Regions from separate parts of the Microbacterium sp. A93 genome, predicted to be linked through region 1. Evidence: riboswitches for the same ligand, from Rfam matches in the RefSeq annotation. Region 1 holds a riboswitch; each other region holds the start of a gene.
The links. Region 1 has a riboswitch for S-adenosylmethionine ahead of ACSU1G_RS22300 (MFS transporter). Riboswitches for the same ligand answer to the same signal wherever they lie in the genome.
Positions count from the first base shown of each region.

Region 2: another riboswitch for S-adenosylmethionine. It lies ahead of ACSU1G_RS21800 (methionine ABC transporter ATP-binding protein); the one in region 1 lies ahead of ACSU1G_RS22300 (MFS transporter).
Region 3: another riboswitch for S-adenosylmethionine. It lies ahead of ACSU1G_RS22920 (flavin reductase family protein); the one in region 1 lies ahead of ACSU1G_RS22300 (MFS transporter).
Region 4: another riboswitch for S-adenosylmethionine. It lies ahead of ACSU1G_RS11170 (hypothetical protein); the one in region 1 lies ahead of ACSU1G_RS22300 (MFS transporter).

Region 1 covers NZ_JBPXMT010000009.1:234,620-239,512, forward strand. The annotation lists gene ACSU1G_RS22285 (NDMA-dependent alcohol dehydrogenase) at 1-626, opposite strand, end outside; gene ACSU1G_RS22290 (four-helix bundle copper-binding protein) at 768-1,178, opposite strand; gene ACSU1G_RS22295 (DUF6480 family protein) at 1,252-1,509, opposite strand; gene ACSU1G_RS22300 (MFS transporter) at 1,711-3,150, opposite strand; SAM riboswitch class IV at 3,171-3,287, opposite strand; gene ACSU1G_RS22305 (glutathione peroxidase) at 3,460-3,951, opposite strand; gene ACSU1G_RS22310 (organic hydroperoxide resistance protein) at 3,951-4,373, opposite strand; gene ACSU1G_RS22315 (MarR family winged helix-turn-helix transcriptional regulator) at 4,417-4,854, opposite strand.
Region 2 covers NZ_JBPXMT010000009.1:121,283-126,175, forward strand. The annotation lists gene ACSU1G_RS21790 (aliphatic sulfonate ABC transporter substrate-binding protein) at 1-668, opposite strand, end outside; gene ACSU1G_RS21795 (ABC transporter ATP-binding protein) at 758-1,624, opposite strand; SAM riboswitch class I at 1,635-1,729, opposite strand; SAM riboswitch class I at 2,004-2,095, shown strand; gene ACSU1G_RS21800 (methionine ABC transporter ATP-binding protein) at 2,168-3,283, shown strand; gene ACSU1G_RS21805 (methionine ABC transporter permease) at 3,280-3,978, shown strand; gene ACSU1G_RS21810 (MetQ/NlpA family ABC transporter substrate-binding protein) at 4,008-4,893, shown strand, end outside.
Region 3 covers NZ_JBPXMT010000009.1:387,135-392,027, reverse strand. The annotation lists gene ACSU1G_RS22930 (mechanosensitive ion channel family protein) at 1-195, opposite strand, end outside; gene hisD (histidinol dehydrogenase) at 311-1,618, shown strand; SAM riboswitch class IV at 1,718-1,837, shown strand; gene ACSU1G_RS22920 (flavin reductase family protein) at 1,911-2,468, shown strand; gene ACSU1G_RS22915 (RNA-binding S4 domain-containing protein) at 2,514-2,909, shown strand; gene ACSU1G_RS22910 (aldo/keto reductase family protein) at 2,952-3,956, shown strand; gene ACSU1G_RS22905 (Ig-like domain-containing protein) at 4,092-4,893, shown strand, end outside.
Region 4 covers NZ_JBPXMT010000004.1:50,202-55,094, reverse strand. The annotation lists gene ACSU1G_RS11190 (PfkB family carbohydrate kinase) at 1-718, opposite strand, end outside; SAM riboswitch class IV at 785-901, shown strand; gene ACSU1G_RS11185 (hypothetical protein) at 954-1,562, shown strand; gene ACSU1G_RS11180 (HepT-like ribonuclease domain-containing protein) at 1,635-1,976, opposite strand; gene ACSU1G_RS11175 (nucleotidyltransferase domain-containing protein) at 1,973-2,431, opposite strand; gene ACSU1G_RS11170 (hypothetical protein) at 2,519-2,905, opposite strand; SAM riboswitch class IV at 2,937-3,054, opposite strand; gene ACSU1G_RS11165 (hypothetical protein) at 3,111-3,269, opposite strand; gene ACSU1G_RS11160 (HNH endonuclease) at 3,329-4,753, shown strand; gene ACSU1G_RS11155 (NERD domain-containing protein) at 4,760-4,893, opposite strand, start outside.

The DNA of each region.
Region 1 (4,893 bases):
GCCCCCGCATGGCGGGCCCCCTGCACGGCGTTGGAGCCGATCCCGCCGACCCCGTAGACGATCACGGTCTCACCGGGGCGGACGTCGGCGGCGTAGACCGCCGAGCCCCACCCCGAGGGGACGCCGCAGCTGACCAGGGCGGCCTTGTCCAGGGGGATGTCCTTGGGGATGGGGACCACCGAGTTCTGATGCACGACCCCGTACTCGCTGAACGTGCCCAAGGAGTTCATGCCGCCGTACTGGCCGTGCTCCCCGGTGAAGACGAAGCGGTCCCCTGGCAGGCTGCCCACCAAGGCGTTCGCGCCCAGATCGCACAGGGCCTGCTGGCCGGTGGCACACCAGCGGCACGTGCCGCAGTTGGGGATGAAGGAGCAGACCACGTGGTCGCCCTCCCGGACCCGCGTCACCCCCGGCCCGACCTTCTGGACCACTGCCGAGCCCTCGTGTCCGCCGACGAGGGGCAATCGCGCCTCGGAGTCACCCTGCAGGATGTGGAGGTCGGAGTGGCACAGTCCCGAGTAGGCGTATCGGAGCAGGACCTCTCCGGGGCCGGGCTCGGAGAGGTCGAGCTCCTCGATCCTGAAGCCCTTGCCGGGTTCCACGATGACGGCCGCGCTGCTCTTCACTCTGCCTCCTGGTGGGTCACATGACGTTCAGGCGCACTCCAAGCACAGTCGCTGGAATGAGATCCGTATCACTGTGGACCCTAGGGAGGTGTACTGGAGGCTGCAATGGCACTTTCACCTGGAAGAAGGGAGGTCCTGTCCTCAGCCCAGAGACTCGAGCAGCTCGGCACACGCCTGCTCGCACCGGCGGCACGCCTCGGCGCAGACCGTGCAGTGCGCGTGCATCTCGGCATGCTGGCCGCACTCATCGGCGCACACCCGGCACGCGGTCCGGCAGGCCTCGAGCAAGGCACGGGTGGTCTCGGCGTTGTTGCCGGTCTGGCGGGAGAGGACCCGGCCCGTGGCTGCGCAGAGGTCTGCGCAGTCCAGGTTGAACCGGATGCACTGCCGGAGGTCGGCGACGTTGTCCTCGGCCAGGCAGGCGTCCGCACAAGCGGTGCAGGTCTGGGCGCACTCGAAACACGCCTCGATGCACTGGGCCAGCTTCTCTCGGTCGATCGTGCCCAAGTCCTTCGGATAGGTCTCGAGCATCGAACTCACGTGATGGGTCATGACATCCTCCTTGGACGGGCCAGGTCGGTCGGCGTGATGAAACGATCGGTGGTGGCAACGCCTCGGCGGACGCTCAGAACAGTCCGGCGATCGAGCCGGCGATCCAGAAGCCGACGAAGACCAGGACCAGGACCAGCAGGGCCACCAGCCAGGCCTTGTTCTTGGCACCGACGCCTCGCTGGTCCTTGTCGAGCTCGTTGTTGGTGGGCTCCGCGCTGGTGCCCTCGGCTGGCGGGGTGTCCCCGTCGATGCTGTGGCCCGACGTCTCACGGGTGGCCTCGGCCGGGTTCTCGGAATGGCCTCGGGCCTCTTCGGGGTCGATGGTTGACACGGCTACCTGCCTCCTGCGGTCGGTCATGCGGGGCATGCGTAAGCACAGGCTAACAAGGCCCCCGGCCCGCAGAGAGGGTAGGTCTGCGGCGCCTTTGAAGCACGACCCGCGGCCCAAGGGCACCCTGATGCCTCCGGCCCATGACAGGCCGCGAGACCCGACTGACGCTGATTCCTGCCGCGGCAAGAGGTGACGCTGGCGTCAGGCGCGCAGTTGGTCTGCGGTAACGGGTCCGCTCGTGAGCGCCGCGAAAGCGGGGTCGGCATCTGGAGAAGGGCTCTTGAGCCGGTCCGGGTCCCACTTGATGAGGGTGGCGGTGAGGAAGCCGACGAACGGCACGGCGGCCATGGCCATGATCGCCCCAGAGGTGCCCAACCAGGCCTGCAGCAACGGGAACAGGAACAGGCCCGCAGCGGCGCCGATGTTGCAGAAGGTGGTTGAGACGCCCATGCCCAGGCCTCGGAGATGACTCGGATACGCGAGCGCGGACAGTGCCGCACCACCCGGGGCGGCCAACCCCGCGTGGAAGAGGATGAAGAGGGACGGCAGCAGGATGGCCACCGCCAGGGGAGCGGACTCGAGCGTGAGCCCGAAGACCACGAGAATCACCGCGCAGGCGGCGAAGCCGATCTGGATGGCGCCGCGGATGCGCAGTCGGGACGCGAGGCCGGCTGCGGCGAAGCCGCCGACGATGCCCAGGACGTTGAACGCTGCCGCTCCGAGGGTGGCTCCCGCGAAGCTCTCGCCGAACAGGGTCAGGGCGATGATCGGCAGGTACCAGCCGATCGCGTAGTACTGGCAGGCCTCGGCGAACCAGGCGACGTTGGCCAGGACGGTGCGTCGCAGGTAGGGCGCGCGGAACAGCGTGGCCAACCGGCCGGCGTCGTGCTGGGTGGTTCCGGTGACCGAGCCGTCTGGGGCGGCGGTGACCGCGGCGCCGGGGAACTCGTACATCCGCTGCAGGGCGGCGGCGGCCTGGGCGTACCGGCCCTTGGAGGCCAGCCACCGCGGGGACTCCACCAGCACGGCCCGCTGGGAGACGAGGAGCGCCAGTGCGACGACGGCGCAGCTGCCCAGCAACCAGCGCCAGATCGAGGTGCCGACCCCGAGGTGGTAGATGCCGAAGGTGAAGAGCAGGTTGGTGGTGGTGGCCACGTACCACATGCCCTGCCAGCGGTTGAGCTTGCTCTGGTGCCGTGCCGGCAGGAACTCGGAGATATAGGTCAGCAGCGCTCCGAAGTCCATGGCCCAGGCCACGCCGGCGAGCACGCGGGAGAGGATGAGGATCTCAAAGCTGCCCGCGGACAGTCCGATCACCATGGCGACCAGGGCGAAGGCCTTGGCTGCCAGGAGGATGTTCAGCCGCCCGAACTTGTCCGCCAGGCCTCCGGCGAAGGGGCAGACGAAGATCGCCACGAACATGTAGGTGCTCGTCACCAGGGAGACCTGGACGGGGCTCAGGCCCAACTCGCGGGTCAGCGGATCGAGACCGGAGGCGAGGGCCGCACCGGCGTAGGCCTCGAAGAACACCCCACCCAGGCCGAGGATCCACACCCACTTCATGGCCGGCCGGGTGCGGCCGATGTCCAGGCCGTGGACCACGGATGCCTCGGAGTCGATTCTCAGTGTGGACGTGCTCATGGCCTGTCTTCCCTACCTTGGCTCGCGTCTTGCCCGCACCAGTGGGCTGCGGGCCGAATCCTCACCTGGGGCACCCCGCACGTGCGGAGGGTTGCCGGCCACGGAACCAGGGTTCGCTGTGTGTGGCACTCGTGATTCGCCGCCGACGCTATCGGCGGGGCGGGCCCGGGGCATGCCGGCGGTCATGGTCCGTCATCCTGGCGGTGTTTGAGCCGATCACCCGGGTGCAGGGGACGGAGATGACGCCGTGAGACGCAGGCTGGCCTGCCAGGTGCTCCAGGACCTCAGCCCGCCGGCACCTCCAGGACCTCAGCCCGCCGGCACCTCCAGGGCCGCCTCGATCGCTGAACGCATCTTCTCGGGGCCGGTGGCCGGGGCGAAGCGTTCGAGGACCTTCCCGTCCCGGTCGACGAGGAACTTGGTGAAGTTCCACTTGATGGCCCCGCCGAGCAGCCCGGAGGTCTCCTTCTTCAGCCAGGCGAACAGGGGGTGGGAGCCGGAACCGTTGACGTCCACCTTGGCGAACATGGGGAACTCGACCCCGTAATTCAGCTGGCAGAACTCGCTGGCCTGAGCGTCCGTGCCGGGCTCCTGGTTCGCGAACTGGTTGCAGGGGAAGCCGAGCACCACCAGGCCCTGGTCCTTGTACTCGGCGTAGAGCTCCTGCAGGCCTTCGTACTGGGGCGTCAGGCCGCACTTGCTGGCGGTGTTGACCACCACGGCCACTTGGCCGGCATAGTCCGCGAGCGGCTGGTCCTGACCGGCCACGGTGGGGGCGGTGAAGTCGTAAAGGGTGGGCATCAGTCCTGCACCACGTTCACATGGACCTCGATGTTGCCGCGGGTGGCGTTGGAATACGGGCAGACCTGGTGGGCCTGGTCGGCGAGCTCCTGGGCCTGCTCGGCGGGCAGGTTCGGCACGACCACCTCGAGGGTGACCTCCAGGCCGAATCCGCCGGCGCCGTTGGGGCCGATGCCCACTCGCGCGCCCACGCTGGACTCGCCCAGGTCAGCCTTGGCTTTGCGGGCCACCATCTGCAAGGCGGAGTGGAAGCAGGCCGCGTAGCCGGCGGCGAAGAGCTGCTCCGGGTTCGCGCCGTCGCCGGTGCCGCCCATCTCCTGCGGGGTGGCCAAGTCCAGGTTGATTTTGCCGTCCGCGGTCTGGGTGCGGCCGTCGCGGCCGCCTCCGGTGGCCAGGGCTTCGGCGGTGTAGATCGTCTGCATGGGGATCTCCTGATGGTGGTTGCGTGGGCGTGTGGGGAGCTGGTCAGGTTGCGGCCACGAAACGCTGGGAGAGGTCCCGCAGCGCGAGCAGGTCTGCGGTGGAGAGCCCGACGGCGTCCAGCAGGCACCGCTGGACGTCCACCGCGCGCTCGCGGAGGGTCTCACCCGCTGTGGTCAGCCGGACGGTCACTCGGCGGGAGTCGGTGGTCTGGCGCTCGCGGGTGATGAACCCGTGCTCGTCCAGACGGCGCAGCAGCGGCGAGAGTGTGCCGCTGTCCAGGTGCAATCGCTCGCCGAGCTCCGAGACCGACTGCCCGTCTTGCTCCCAGAGCACCAGCAGCACCAGGTACTGCGGGTAGGTCAGGCCCAGTTCGTCCAGCAGTGGCCGGTAGGCCTGCTGGGCTGCCCGGGCCGCCGAGTACAGGGCGAAGCAGACCTGGTCCTCCAGGTGGAGGTTCGGTGGGGCTTCGGGGGTGCTCATGCAGGAAGTATTGCGTACAATTCAGTTGTGTGCAATAGA
Region 2 (4,893 bases), 110 kb from region 1:
AAGTCCACGTTGCGGTAGAACAACTCGGCGCCCTCGGCCTCGGCGCCGGCCATGATCGGGTCCAGCCCGGACCAGGCGTCCACGGCGCCGTTGTTCAGGGCCGCGTTGCCATCGGCGTGCTGCAGGTTCTGGACGGTGACCTCGGACTCGTCCACGCCGGCCTCCCCGAGGGCCTGGATGAGGAAGAAGTAGGGGTCGGTGCCTTTGGTGGCGGCCACGCTCCTGCCGACCAGGTCCGTGACCTCGGTGATGTCCGAATCGGCGGTGGTGACCAGGGCGGACCACTCCGGCTGGGAGTAGAGGCTGATGGTCTTGATGGGGGTGCCGTTGGCGCGGCTGAGCAGGGCGGCGGAGCCGGCGGTGGAACCCACGTCGACGGCCTCGGCGCGCAGGGCCTCGTTGGCCTTGTTGGAGCCGGCCGACTGGATCCAGTTCACGGTGACGCCCTCGTCCGAGAGCTCCTCCTCGAGCCAGCCCTTCTCCTTGATGACGAGGGAGAGCGGGTTGTAGGTGGCGAAGTCGATGTTCAGCTCGCCGCCCGAGGCGGCAGTGCCGTCACTGTCGCCGGCCTCGGCGGCACCGGTGGAGCCCTCGCCGGCCACGCAGCCGGTCAGGATGAGGGCGGTGGCGGCCAGAGCGGCCGCGGACAAGGTGAATCGTGTGCGCATGGGAGTGCCTTTCGAGGGTGCGGTGCGTTCCGCGCCATCAGGGATGCGGCGCAGGACGGGGGAGTGTGGGGCGAGGGGATCCGGTCCGGTCAGTGCCGGTGGGCGTCCACGCCGAGGCCGGCGAGCAGCTCGGAGCGCAGCGAGGCCAGTGCGGCCGAGCCGCGGTCCCGCGGACGGTCGCCGGGGACGGTGACCACGGAGCGTGCCGTGGCTCCGGGGGCGGCCCCGGCGGTGGGATCCTGACCGAGCAACAGGATGCGGTCCGCCAGCTGGAGGGCTTCGTCCACGTCATGGGTGACGAGTAGGACGGTGGTGGGAGTCGCGGCGTGGATGTCCAGGAGCAGGTCCTGCATCTTCAGCCGGGTCAGCGCGTCCAGGGCCCCGAAGGGCTCGTCCAGCAACAGGACTCCTGGCTGGCGGGCCAGGGCGCGGGCCAGCGAGGTGCGTTGTGCCATGCCTCCGGAGACCTCGCGGGGCCGGTGGCCGGCGTACTCCGCGAGGCCGACCAGCTCCAGCAGCCGGTTCACCCGCTCGCGGCCCTCAGCACGGTTCGTCCCCGGGGGCAGGCCGAGGGTCACGTTCTGGTGGATGGTCCGCCAGGGCATCAGCCGCGGCTCCTGGAAGCCGACGGCGGTGCGGGAGTCGTAGGCGCGGGCCGGGGAGCCGCTGAGCAGGATCTCGCCCGTGCTGCCGGTGTCCAGGCCGCCCACGGCGCGCAGCAGCGTGGACTTGCCGCAGCCGGAGGCGCCGATGATGGCCAGGACCTCGCCCGGGGTCACCGTCAGGTTGATGTCCCGCAGGACGGTCCGCTCACCATCGGACGCCGGGAAGGAGCGGCCCACTCCGCGGAATTCGACCGCCAGGCTGCGAGCGCCGTCGCGTCCCGCTGTGGTCGTGCTGGCGGCGCCGGTGGAGGAGCCGGAAGCATGGTCCAGGGTCTCGGCCAGGGCAGTCATGGTGCATCACTCTCCATCGGTTCTGGCGTGAGCACCTTCCCGGATCGTTGCGGGAGGTTGCTGCGGCGTCGTCGAGCCAGATCTCTCGGCCGCTCTGGATGGTTGTTGACTTCAGTGAAGTAGGCCGGGGGTGCCCGTGTCAATCGCGAGAGGGCTCGCCATCGTCCTCCCACAAGGGGCTCTGCGCCGGTCACCGGTACGTTGTCCGGCGCCGGAGCGCCTCGGCGTCCTCGGCGCGCTCCGGCGCCGGGCGTCATGCAACGTCATCTTCGGGCGGTTTGGACCACCGGGCCGCCCCGGCGGCGCCGGGAGGACGTGACGGGTCTGAATGTGACGTCGAATTGGTTCGTACCCCCGATGATCTGGTCCTCTTTGAGGGAACCCATCCAGAGCGGCCGAGAGATCTGGCTCGACGACGCCGCAGCAACCACCGGGGAACCGGACAGGTGCTACCGCCAGGACCGATGGAAGGACGTGCATCCCCGTGCCCGAGAACCCGCCCGACACCCTGCCCGCGTCCCAGCCCGGGGACGGCGGTGCGCTGTGATCGAGATCCGCGACCTGCACCAGTCCTACACGGGGCACGGCGGGACCGTCGAGGTGCTCAAGGGCATCGACCTGACGGTGCCGGAAGGCTCCATCACCGCCGTGGTCGGGCCCTCCGGGGCCGGCAAGACGACCCTCTCGCACTGCATCTCCCTCCTGGAGAAGCCGACCCGCGGCGAGATCCTGGTGGACGGCAGCGACCTGTCCCGGCTGCGGGGCCATCAGCTGCGCTCCGCCCGCCGCGCCATCGGCACGATCTTCCAGCACTCCGCCCTGTTGCGCCGTATCACCGTGGCCGAGAACGTGGCCCTGCCGCTGCGCAACCTCGGGGTGGTCCACCACGAGATGCAGGACCGGGTGGCCGGGCTGCTGGACCGCGTCGGACTGCTGCACAAGGCTGACGCCTACCCCGGTCAGCTCTCCGGCGGGCAGAGGCAACGGGTGGGCATCGCCCGGGCGCTGGCCCTGCGGCCCCGGATCCTGCTCTCGGACGAGTCCACCTCGGGCCTGGACCCGGACACCACCGCGCAGATCCTGTCCCTGCTCGCTGACCTGCGCGCCGACCTGGGCCTGTCCATCATCCTCATCACCCATGAGATGGACGTGGTCCGGCACGTCGCCGACCAGGTGGCTTCCCTGTCCCACGGCCGGCTCGCGGAGTACGGCTCCCTGCCGTCCCTCGTGGCCGACCAGGACTCGACCGTCGGCGGACAGCTGCTGCCGATCGCCGCGCTGCCGCTGCCGCCCGGCTTCGACACCGCCCTGGACCTGGCTTACCGGGACGGGGACGTGGACCCCGAATGGTTCACCCGCGTGGCGGTAGACCAGCAGATCCGCCTGGCCCTGCTCGGCGGCACCGTCGAGGCCCGCGGCGCGACCGCCCTGGGTCGGGCCGTCGTCGGGGTCCGCGCCGAGCAGGCCCGGCGCGCCATCGGCGCGCTGAACGAACTCGGGCTCAGCGCCCGCGTGAGGAACGACGCCGGCCGGTCCGGTCCCGCCGGGACCGGCGCCACCGCGGGCACAGGCCAAGGCGCGGGTGCAGGCCAGGCCGGGTCGCCGCCGTCGGGCACCCGCCGGGTACCGGCCGGCACGACGGTGGGGGCGACGGCATGAGCGCGACCGCGGACACCTCACAGCCCCTGCTCTCCGACACCCCGCTGTCCGAGCTGCCTGCCCTGTTGCTGCCGGCCTACGGGGAGACCTGGGCCATGGTGGGCATCGTCATGGTGCTGGTCGTGGCGATCGGCGGCGCCACCGGCGTGCTGCTGTACAACACGAGCCCACGCGGGCTGTTCCCGCAGGAGCGGGCCTACGGAGTGCTCAGCTGGGCCGTCAACATGGGCCGGTCATTGCCGTTCCTCGTGCTGATGGCGGCCATCATCCCGCTGACCCGGTGGATCACCGGCACCACCCTGGGCATCGCCGCGGCCGTGGTGCCCATGACGATCGCCGGCATCCCGTTCTTCGCCCGGTTGGTCCAGAACACCCTGAACGACCTGCCGCGGGAGAACATGGCCGTGGGTCTCGTGACGGGGTCATCCCCAGTGCAGATCATCCGCCAGACGCAACTGCGCGAGGCCCTGCCCGGCCTGGCCTCCGCCATCACCCTGAACACCATCTCAATGATCGAGTACTCGGCCATTGCCGGGACCATCGGTGCGGGCGGCATCGGCTTCCTCGCCGTGACCTACGGCTACCAGCGCTTCGACATGACCGTCATGCTCGGCACGATCGTCCTGCTCATCATCACCGTCCAGCTCGTCCAGTTCGTCGGCGACCGGATCGCCCGTTCACTGACCCGGCCCTGAGCGGCCCCACCCCTGTTGAAGGACCTCCTATGAACCCCGAGAAGAAGGCCCCGGCGACCACCGGGGAGCATACGACGGCCGGACACGATCACGGCTTCACCCTGCGGAAGTCCCGCTCCGTGCTGCCTTGGTCGCTGGCGGCCATCGCCACGGTGGTCGCCTTGGCCCTGGGTCTAGTGGTGATCCAGCAGTCCAACCGCCCGGCCGTGGCCGCCGGCGGCGAGGCTGAGATCACCCGGCCGCTGAAGGTGCACTACGAACCGGCCATGGCCGGGGAGGAGAGCCTGGTCGAGTTCGTGGCCGAGGAGATCGCCCCTGACTACGGCGTCGAGATCGAGGCGGTGGGCATCGCGGACGCGGTCCAGGCCAACCGGGCCGTGGCGGAGGGGCAGGTGGACGCCACGATCTTCGAGCACCAGTGGTACATGAAACAGGTGGCGGAGGGCAACGACTTCGACCTGTCCACCACGGTGGAGATCTACCAGTGGGCCTTCGGCTTGTACTCCACCCGGTATGACGCCGTGGAGGACCTACCGGACGGCGCCACCGTGGCCGTGCCCACAGACCTGGCCAACCAGGGCCAGGCGCTGTGGCTGCTGGAGCGCGAGGGCCTGATCGGGCTGGACTCGGACATCGAACCGCGCACCGCTCAGCTCAAGGACGTGGTGGAGAATCCACGCCGTTTCGACTTCACCGAGATCGACCTGCTGTCCATGGCTCGGACCCTGGACTCAGTGGACGCCGCCCTCGGCTACACCAACATCTTCGACGCCGGCAAGATCGGTCGGGACCAAGGCATCCTATTCCCGGACCCGCCCCGGACCTATGCCTCCTGGCTGATCGTGGGGACCGATTTCAAGGACACCCCGGAGACCCGCAAACTCGTCGAGGTCTTCTCCGACCCTCGCTTCGAGG
Region 3 (4,893 bases), 150 kb from region 1:
GATCGCCACGGTGGACAGGATGCCCCAGAACGGGCCGAGCGAGTCCACCGCGCCCTCGGCGCCCTCCCGGACGCTGTCCTGGACGTTCTCCTGGGCCGGACCGGGGGTTCCGGTGGGATCGGCGGTCGACTCCGCTGCACCCCCCGCGGCGGTCAGGACGGCGGGCCACTCGGCAAGGGGGGACGGACTGAGCATGTGGCCCAGTCTGACATCCCGTGCTGGCGCGATCCTCAACAGGGGCAGAATGGGCACTGAACCTGCTGAACCTGCTGAACCCCTCAAGATCTCAGGAGCCACTCCCATGCCTGCCCTGCTTGCCACCACGGACCTGCGCGGCCGAGACTACGATCCGGCCACCGTGCTGCCACGCGCTGAGGTCGACGTGGCCGCCGCCGTCCCCCGGGTGCTGCCGATCCTCGATCGGGTCCGCACCGAGGGCGCCACCGCCGTGCTGGATTTAGGCGAGCAGTTCGACGGCATCCGCCCACCGTCCCTGCGGGTGCCGGCCGCGCGGATCACCGAGGCGCTCGAGACCTTGGACCCGGCCGTCCGGGCCTCCCTCGAGGAGTCCATCACCCGCGCCCGCACCGTCCACGCCGCCCAGTTCCCTTCCGGGTCCGAGGTCGAGCTCGCCGAGGGTGCCGTGGTGGAGAACCGCTGGGTCCCGGTGAACCGGGTGGGCCTGTATGTGCCCGGCGGCCGCGCCGTCTACCCCTCCTCCGTGGTGATGAACGTGGTCCCGGCCCAGGCCGCGGGGGTGCCGTCCCTGGCCGTGGCCTCCCCGCCGCAGAAGGACTTCGGCGGCCTGCCGCACCCCGCGATCCTGGCCGCCTGCGCCCTGCTCGGCGTGGACGAGGTCTACGCGGCGGGCGGCGCCCAGGCGGTGGCCATGTTCGCCTACGGCGTGGCGGACGACGCCGGCGCCCCGGTGTGTGCCCCCGTGGACATGGTCACGGGGCCGGGCAACATCTTCGTGGCGGCCGCCAAGCGCGCCCTGCTCGGGACCATCGGCATCGACGCCGAGGCCGGACCCACCGAGATCGCGGTCCTGGCCGACGGCACGGCCGACGCCCGCTGGGTGGCCGCGGACCTGATCAGCCAGGCCGAGCACGATCCGATGGCCGGCTCCGTGTTGATCACCACCTCCCCCGAGCTGGCCCGCGACGTGACCGCGCAGATCGAGGCACAGGTGCCCGGCTCCTTCCATGAGGAGCAGATCCGCCAGGCCCTGGGCGGCCCCCAGTCCGGGATCCTGCTGGTGGACACCCTGGACGAGGCGCTGGCCGTGGCCGACGCCTACGCCGCCGAACACCTCGAGGTCCACACCGTGGATGCGCTGGCCACCGCCCGGCGGGTGCGCAACGCCGGCGCCGTGTTCGTGGGCCCGTATTCCCCGGTGCCTCTGGGCGACTACTCCTCCGGCTCCAACCACGTGCTGCCCACCGGTGGCTCCGCCCGGTACTCCTCCGGGCTGAACACCGTGAGCTTCCTGCGCCTGCAACAGCTGATCCGTTACACGGAGACCGGCCTGAAGGACCTGGACGCCAACATCGCCTCCCTCTCCACGGCGGAAGGCCTGCCCGCCCACGGCGAGGCAGTCTCCCTGCGCTTCCGCTGAGACTCCTCCTGAGGTCATGGACATCATGCAGGTCACAGGGGTTCATAGTTCGAGAAACCCTTTGACCGTCAGGGCCGGGCGTCGTTAGTCTGGACACAGAATCACGAGTTCCCGCTGTTACAGCCCTGGCTTGCGGGACGGCAACCCTCTTCACGCAGTAGTGGGGTGCTCCAGGTGAGGATTCGGCCTCCCGGACGTCCCGGCAGGCAAGTACCGCGTTTCTGCTGGTGCCGTTCGGAGTACTCTCCGTGGGTGCCGTCGAGTAGATCCGCCTTCGAATGGAGGACCGAACATGACCGCTCTGGCTACCCACGAACTGCACTCGACCCCCGCCCTGGACCGTGACCTCAATCGCGAGCTGTCCACCGAGACCTTGCGCACCGCCTTCTCCCACTTCCCCTCCGGCGTGGCAGCGCTGGCCGGTGTGGCCCACGGCGTCAAGGAGGGGCTCGTGGCCTCGTCCTTCACCGTCGGGGTCTCCCTCGAGCCGGCGCTGGTGTCTGTGGCCGTGCAGAACACCTCCCGGACCTGGCCGCGGCTGAAGCAGGCAGAACGCATCGGGATCTCCATCCTCGGCGAGGGCCAGACCAGCGTGTGCCGCCAGCTGGCCGCCAAGGAGGGAGACCGCTTCGCCGGACTGGACGTCCGCTCCACGGATCACGGTGCCCTGCTCCTGAACGGTGCGGCCCTGTGGCTGGACACCACCGTCTATGCCGAACTGCCGGCCGGGGACCACACCATGGTCCTGCTGGAGGTCCACGGCGTGCACGACCACTCCTCCGAGCACGAGCCGATCGTGTTCCACCGCTCCGCGTTCCGCAACCTGCGCACCGCCGAAGGCAATCAGTAGGGAAACCAGTAGGGCAACCAGTAACGGGAGGTAGGCTTCACGTCCATGCCACCACCCACCCCTCCCGCCCAGGTCCGTCTGGACGCCTGGCTCTGGGGCGTGCGCATGTACAAGACCCGCTCGGCGGCCACCGCCGCCTGCCGGGCGGGGCACGTCCGGCTGAACGGGCAACCCACCAAGGCCTCCCAGGCCGTGCGGCCCGGGGACACCATCCGCCTGCGCCAGCCCGGCCGGGAACGCATCCTCGAGGTTACCGGCCTGCTGGCCAAACGCGTCGGCGCCCCGGAGGCCGTCCGTCATTACATCGACCACTCCCCGGAGCCCGTCCCCCGCGAGCTGATGGCCGTGCCGCGCCGGGACCGCGGGGCCGGACGCCCCACCAAGCGGGAGCGCCGGCAGCTGGACCAGCTGCGGCGGCGTACCGAGCTCGACCCGGGCTGAACCCCTGGCGACGTGCGGCGTCCGGCCGACTAGGGTGAATCCATGAAATTTCGATACCTCGGCAACAGCGGACTCAAGATCTCAGAGATCATCTACGGCAACTGGCTCACCCACGGCTCCCAGGTGGAGAACGAGACGGCACACGCCTGCGTGAAGGAGGCCCTGAACCAGGGCATCACGAGTTTCGACACGGCGGATGTCTACGCCAACACCAAGGCTGAGTCCGTCCTGGGCGAGGCCCTGCAGGGTCAGCGCCGCGAGTCGCTCGAGGTCTTCACCAAGGTCTACTGGCCCACCGGGCCCCAGGGCCACAATGACACCGGGCTCTCCCGTAAGCACATCATGGAGTCCATCAACGGCTCGCTGCAGCGGCTCCAGATGGACTATGTGGACCTCTACCAGGCCCACCGCTATGACGTGGAGACGCCGCTGGAGGAGACCATGCAGGCCTTCGCGGACATCGTCCGCGCCGGCAAGGCCCTGTACATCGGGGTCTCCGAGTGGCCCGCGGACAAGATCCGGGAAGCCCACGCCATGGCGTCCCAGCTCGGCTTCCAGCTCATCTCGAGCCAGCCGCAGTACTCCATGCTGTGGCGGGTCATCGAGTCAGAGGTCATCCCGGCCTGCGAGGACCTCGGGCTCTCCCAGATCGTCTGGTCCCCCATGGCCGGCGGCATCCTCACCGGCAAGTATCTGCCCGGCCAGCAGCCTCCCGAGGGCTCCCGCGGTGCGGACACCGAGGGCGGCGCCCGCACCATGGCCAGCCGGATGTCCGATGAGGTGCTCACCGCAGTGCAGAAGCTGCGTCCGATCGCTGACGGACTCGGGGCCACCATGGGCCAGCTCGCCATCGCCTGGGTCCTTGCCAACCCGAACGTCGCCGGCGCCCTCGTCGGAGCCTCCCGGCCGGAACAGATCGCCGAGAACGTGAAAGCCTTGGACCTCACCCTGGATGACGTCACCCTGCGCGCCATCGACGCCGCGATCGGGCACATCGTCACGGACGACCCCTCCCTGGTCTCCGTCCCGGAGACACGCGTGGCCTGACCAGCCCCAGATTGTGATCACGCCGTGATCTGGACATCCTGAAGTATCACGGTATGATCACAGTCAGCCGGTGTTGCCCGTTCCGCTGGACGGAGCGGGCAACACGGGGTCAAGCGCCATCAGGGGGGGCTGAGCATGACCACAAGGGCACGGCATACTGCTGACCTTCCCCGTCCGCGCCATGCCCTCACGGGCCTCGGCCGCGGTCTGACGGCCGCCTCCGGAGTCCTGCTGCTCATGACCGGCCCGGTGGGCCCTGCCGCAGCGGACACCCTGCCCAGCCCCAGCGGATCCCCCTCAGCCACAGCCACGCAACCCGTGGCCCCCTCGCCCTCCACCTCCCCCAGCGGCAACGCCCCGCCCGAGTTCCTCCAATGCCCCGGGATCATCGTCCAGGCGGGCGTCCCGGAGTCGATCGGCTTCCAGGTCACGGATCCCGACGGCGACCGGATCACCCTCACGGCTGCGGGCTCCTCGTCGGGTGCCGAGACCGCGGTCACCGGCCACACCCTGACCTACACGGCCCCGCCGGGCTTCGCCGGCCACGACTTCATCGAGGTCACCGCGGACGACGGCCAGGGCGGAGTGGCCGTCTGCGACCTGTCCATCCGGGTGGAGGCACAGCCGGATCCCACCCCCACCCCGACCCCCACGAGTCCCAGCCCCACCACCTCGCCGAGCCCCACGCCCACGGATACACCGACGGAGCAGCCCACGACGCCGGCCCCCTCGCCCACCAGGACCACCCCGGCTCCCAGCCAGGAGCCGACCTCCGGGCCGGCCCCCACGGCCGAGCCGACCCCGGCCCCGTCCACCCCTGGTTCCACGGATCCCACGGAGGTGCCGACCGGCGGGAACACCGGCGGCGCCAACGGCGACGGTGAGAACGGTGGCACCAGCGGCAGAAACGGCAACGGCGACGGCGGTTCGGGGACGG
Region 4 (4,893 bases), on a different contig from region 1:
CGGCGCGCATCAGCGGAGCAAGCTCCCGGGCTTGCGCCACGATCTCGCGTTCGGATGCTTCGACCGGAACAGACAGCGCAGCCAGCAGGTCGGTCGCCTCCTCTGCGTTGCTGGTCCACACGTCGGTGCGGGCGAGCATCGTGTCGCGCGCGTCGGCGGGCAGCGCGGCGAACGCCGCCCCAGGGTCAAGGACGACGACCGCAGCCTCGGGAAGGGACACCAACCAGGCCAGCAGCGGCTCGCGGGTCTGCGCGACGGCGAGGGAGTATCCAGTGACGCAGACGAGGTCGCCGGGCTGGACGTCGGCACTCGCAAGGGAGTCGACGGTGATGTCGCGCTCGGCGCCGAGCGTCGTGACGAAGGTTCGCTCTGCCGTCGGTTCGACCAGCACGACGCACACACCGGTGTCCTGCGTGGCGACCTGCGGGGCGGATGCTGCGATGCCGTCGGCATCCAGTGCCTCGCGGATCAGATCGCCGTGCGGACCGGTGCCGAGCGATCCGGCGTGCACGCACTGTGCGCCCAGCCGGGCTGCCGCGAGCAGCACTGTGACCGCGCCACCCGCGTACTGCGCGACGGAGTCGGCCATCACGTTCTGTCCGCGCGCGGGAAGGTCAGGCACTTCGATGACCAGATCGACCAGCGCTTGCCCAGTGTGGATCACTCGTGGTGGGTGCTGCCTGTTTTGCTCGTCATTGATCTCGGCACGGGTGCGCATGCGGACAGCCTATCCAGGGGGCGCAGGTGCGGTGATGTCTCCGCTCCCTGCTACAGTCCATTTCAGGTTCAAGAGTTGCAGCCACAGGTACCTGGCCGGCTGCACGGCAACCCTCCTCCATCGAGCGGGGTGCCCCAGGGGAAGAACCGGTCCGACGCAAACGCGTTCGGGCAAGTCGATGGGTTCGCTTCGTCTGTGGAGATTGCGCGAGCCCTTCCCACGAAGGGATGCTCTGATGAGCGAAACCACCTTTGTCCATGCCGATCACTCACGAGATCTGTGGTGGCGCCAACTCGGTCTCCACGACAGCAGCGACCCCGCAGCCAGCAGCAACGAGCGTCGCCTCCAATCCGCACGCCGCGAATACCTGAGCTCACTGCAGCCGTCAGGGTTCACCCGTGCAACCGCTGAGGGCGACTCAGTCCTCACCGTCGAGCAGGTCGCGGCAGAGCTCGCCGCTATCGAGGAGGCGACCAAAGCCACAGTGCAAGACGAGGCCCACCAGCGCCGCGAACGAGGATGGGCGAACGTGCGCAGCGCGCTGTCGGCTTCGGATGCCGATGTGCCGGTCGAACGCGGCGACTGGGCCGGATTCACTCGGGGCCGCGCGATCGCGTGGTGCTGGAACCTCTATCAGTACGAGCCGCGCGGGTTCGTGCATCCGGGGTCGCAATTGCGGGCAGAGCGCACGTCCGAACTCGAGGCGGGGCTGATCCCGGACGGGTTCGGATACGCCCAGCGCGCCGCCGACCTGGAAGCTGCCGGGTTCATGCCCGCGACGTATCGGCACGCGCAGGAGGCTCTCGGCAGGTCGACGTTCTCGCCGGCTGACGTGACGCACTGAATCGGATGCTGCGGCGGGCTGACGCGAGTCGGCCCGCCGTGGCAGCTCAGGTTCCATTCGTGGGCTGGTGACTCAGCCTGTTTGCTGCTCCGCCCGAACGAGCGCCGCCAGTTCGGGGAAGCTCTCGGTCACCGTGCGCCAAAGGAGTTCGGCATCCAGTCGGTCGCAGTGATGCACCACGTAGTCACGATGACGCGCGGCCTGCCGCCAGATCGAGGCGGAGAAGCGCTCGGAATCGGCCGCCACGAGACGCCTCACGAGATCGCCGATGCGGTTGGACAGCGCCTCGAACGCAAGCGGCACAGCTAGATCAGAGTCGTAGGCGTCGCGTCCTCGTTCGACCAGGTTCGCTGCAGTGTCGAACGCAGAACGCAGCTCATCGAGACAGCGCTGGATGCGGTCCACCTCGTTCACAACGGCATGGCTTCGCGAAGGATCGTCGCGTCGCGCTCGTCGTCAAGGGATGCGATCGACAGCGCAGATACAGGAACGCCGACGAGTACTTCCATGTCCATCTCGAACTGCGCGATATCGAAGAGGGTCGCGTCGGGCGCCGAGGTCACGAGCAGGTCGAGATCACTCCTGACCGTCTGCTCACCCCTGGCAACGGATCCGTAGACCTGGACCGATCCGAGGTTCGCGCTCTGAGCAAGCCGCTCGATCACCGGCTTCAGATACCGGAGTCGTTCAAGCGAGACCACTGGCTCCGACTGGGCCGAGAGCTTGCGGTATGCCTCCAGCGAGAGCAGCACTACCTCTGGCCGTCGATGAGATCCGACCGTGACGGGAGCAGCATCCGGAGTCTCGCGAAAACCGGCGATGAGCGCCGACAGGCCGGACCGCGCGTCTGCGACTGAGATGACTTCCATGCGCACCTCCAGAAGATGTACATGAAATTGTACATATTTTCGGGGTGCTGTGGTGGGCAAACTTCTGTCCGCCCACCACAGCTTCACTCAGATCCCGAGATCCTCCAGCCTCAGTCCTGTTCCGATGTCGAACGCGATCGTTTCACGCCCGCGTGCAGCATCCGGCGCGGTCGTTCCCGGCACTGCGGGTCCCACCGTGTTGGTGCCGTCATCCCACTCGACGCGCCATGCCTGCTCGCTGTCGAAGTGCACACGAACCACGCGATCGTCGCAGCACGGCGGCGACCCTCCCCTTCCGACGTAGACGCCAGCCGCCGTGAGCACTCGAACGAGCGCGTTCCACGTCCAATCCGGGTAATGCTCCCGGACGTACTCGTCCGTGTAGCCCCTTCGGACAGGAAGCGAATGCCCGTAGTGCAGCAGTTCGTTCAGCTGCTTCTTCGTGCGTACTTCCTTGTAAAGCTGACCACTCATGAGTTCAGCCCCTCTCAGGAGGGCACGCCTCCATCGAAACTTGCGACACGAGATCTCGCGGCGCCCGTTCTTCCCCTGGGGCACCCGGAAGTCGATGGACTCGGGTTGCCGCGCGGTCGGCCAGGTACCTGTGGCCGCGACTCTTGAACGCGAAAACGACTGTAGCAATCGGGTCCGACATTCATCCCTGGGGGGTGATAGTGCTCTAGGCGACCATCACCTCGGATGCTCCGGCGCGGGCTGCGCGTGAACTGCTGGCGAGACCGCTGTCGCCCCAGGGATCGACAAACAGCGCTTGGCGCGAGTCCCCGCACTCGCCACCGACGCCGTACCGCTGCGACCCATTACTCTCATCTTGAGGCACGCAGGATTCTTGACAACGCGCCTCAACCACTCGACGACGAGCAGGGGGAGCGATTACGCATGGCGCAACGCAACGACGGAACCGAAGTTCCACATTCCGAGGCGCTTCAGCAGTGGGCAGCCGTTGCATATGAAGAACTCAAGAGAGTTGCCGGAACTTACAACAAGGTCATCAGCTACGCAGGTTTGAGGACGGTGCTCCATGAGGAAACTGGCCTCACCACCGGCATGCTCATGCAGAACTGGATTGGTGGCGTTCTCGAGATCGCGGCCCAACGAGCTGCGGATGCGAACGAGCCCCCTCTCACCTCACTATGCGTTCGTGGGGATGGCACTATCGGCGATGGCTACATGCGCGCGCCCAAGGCCGTAACGCCGAGCAGCACCAGCGACGTCGAACAGCTAGCAGCCGAACACCGACTGCTTTGCTATGCGGCGTTCGCAACAGACATGCCAGCCGATGGCGGCACACCGATGCTCCCGCCGGAGGTGGCGCTGCGGCGACGCGCACAAGGAGCAGATGCTACCTCGGACGCCTGGCTCGACGAACTCATCGCGACGGGCGAGCTTTCCGCCCGCGACCCGATCCCGTTTCGCACTCACCTTGAAGTCGCCAAGCTTTTCGGCCGTAGTTACAAAGGCCACCAGACCGCAACATTCCAGCTAGACGAGTCAACGGAAGTCTGGTTTCCCAAGATGTACCCGAACGGCGACTGGAGCAACATTTTGTCTGACGACGGCGAGGTGATCACGATGCAGCATATTCAAGGCGGTAAGTACGGCGGCGTCATGGAGACCGACCCCATCCGCGAGTACGTGATCACATTCGGGCACGCCAAGCCGGCAGCCGGGCCTCGGTTCTATACCTTCCTTGGCGTCTTCGAGGGTGCACCTCAGCTCTCAGATCGCACGCGTTGGGTGCATCAACGAGTCGCGCACACGGTCTACTTTGACGGCGAGGGAGACTTCTCATTCACTCCCAACCGCTCGCGGCCGGTGCAGGACGACCAAGTAGCTGAAGCCGCCGACACGGATCCACAGATGGTCGCGACATATCAAAAGCAGCTTGACGCTCGCTCGTACGCTGTCGAAGACAAACACAGCACGGCAAAGTCCCGCGGCAGTGCGCAAGCGGTTTTCGCAAAAGCCGTCAAGAACAATTACGGCTGGGAATGCGCGGTGACGGGCATCAAGACTCGTGCATTTCTTGTGGCATCGCACATCGTGCCGTGGAGCGAGGATCAGCAGATCCGTCTCGACCCGAGCAACGGGATCTGCCTCTCGACCTTCGTAGACCGCGCGTTCGACGCGGGCTTTCTGGCCATCACTCCAGAAGGCCGGACTGCGGTGCGATGGGACAAGATCGAGGGAGACCCGATCTTGAAGTTGGAACTCTCCAAGATTGACGACGTGGAGATCTTCAAGCCCTCAGTCGCACCGCCTGACCCCGCAAAACTGGCCAGGCGCGTGGAGCTGGGATACTGAGCGCACTCAGTTAGGTATCACCACGCACCGATACCGCGCCCGAGTCAGGCCCACATAGAGCAGGTCGAACCAATCGATGCCCTCTCGACGGATGAACGCGAGCCCATCGTCACCAATGTCGGTAAGAATCACGGCCTCAG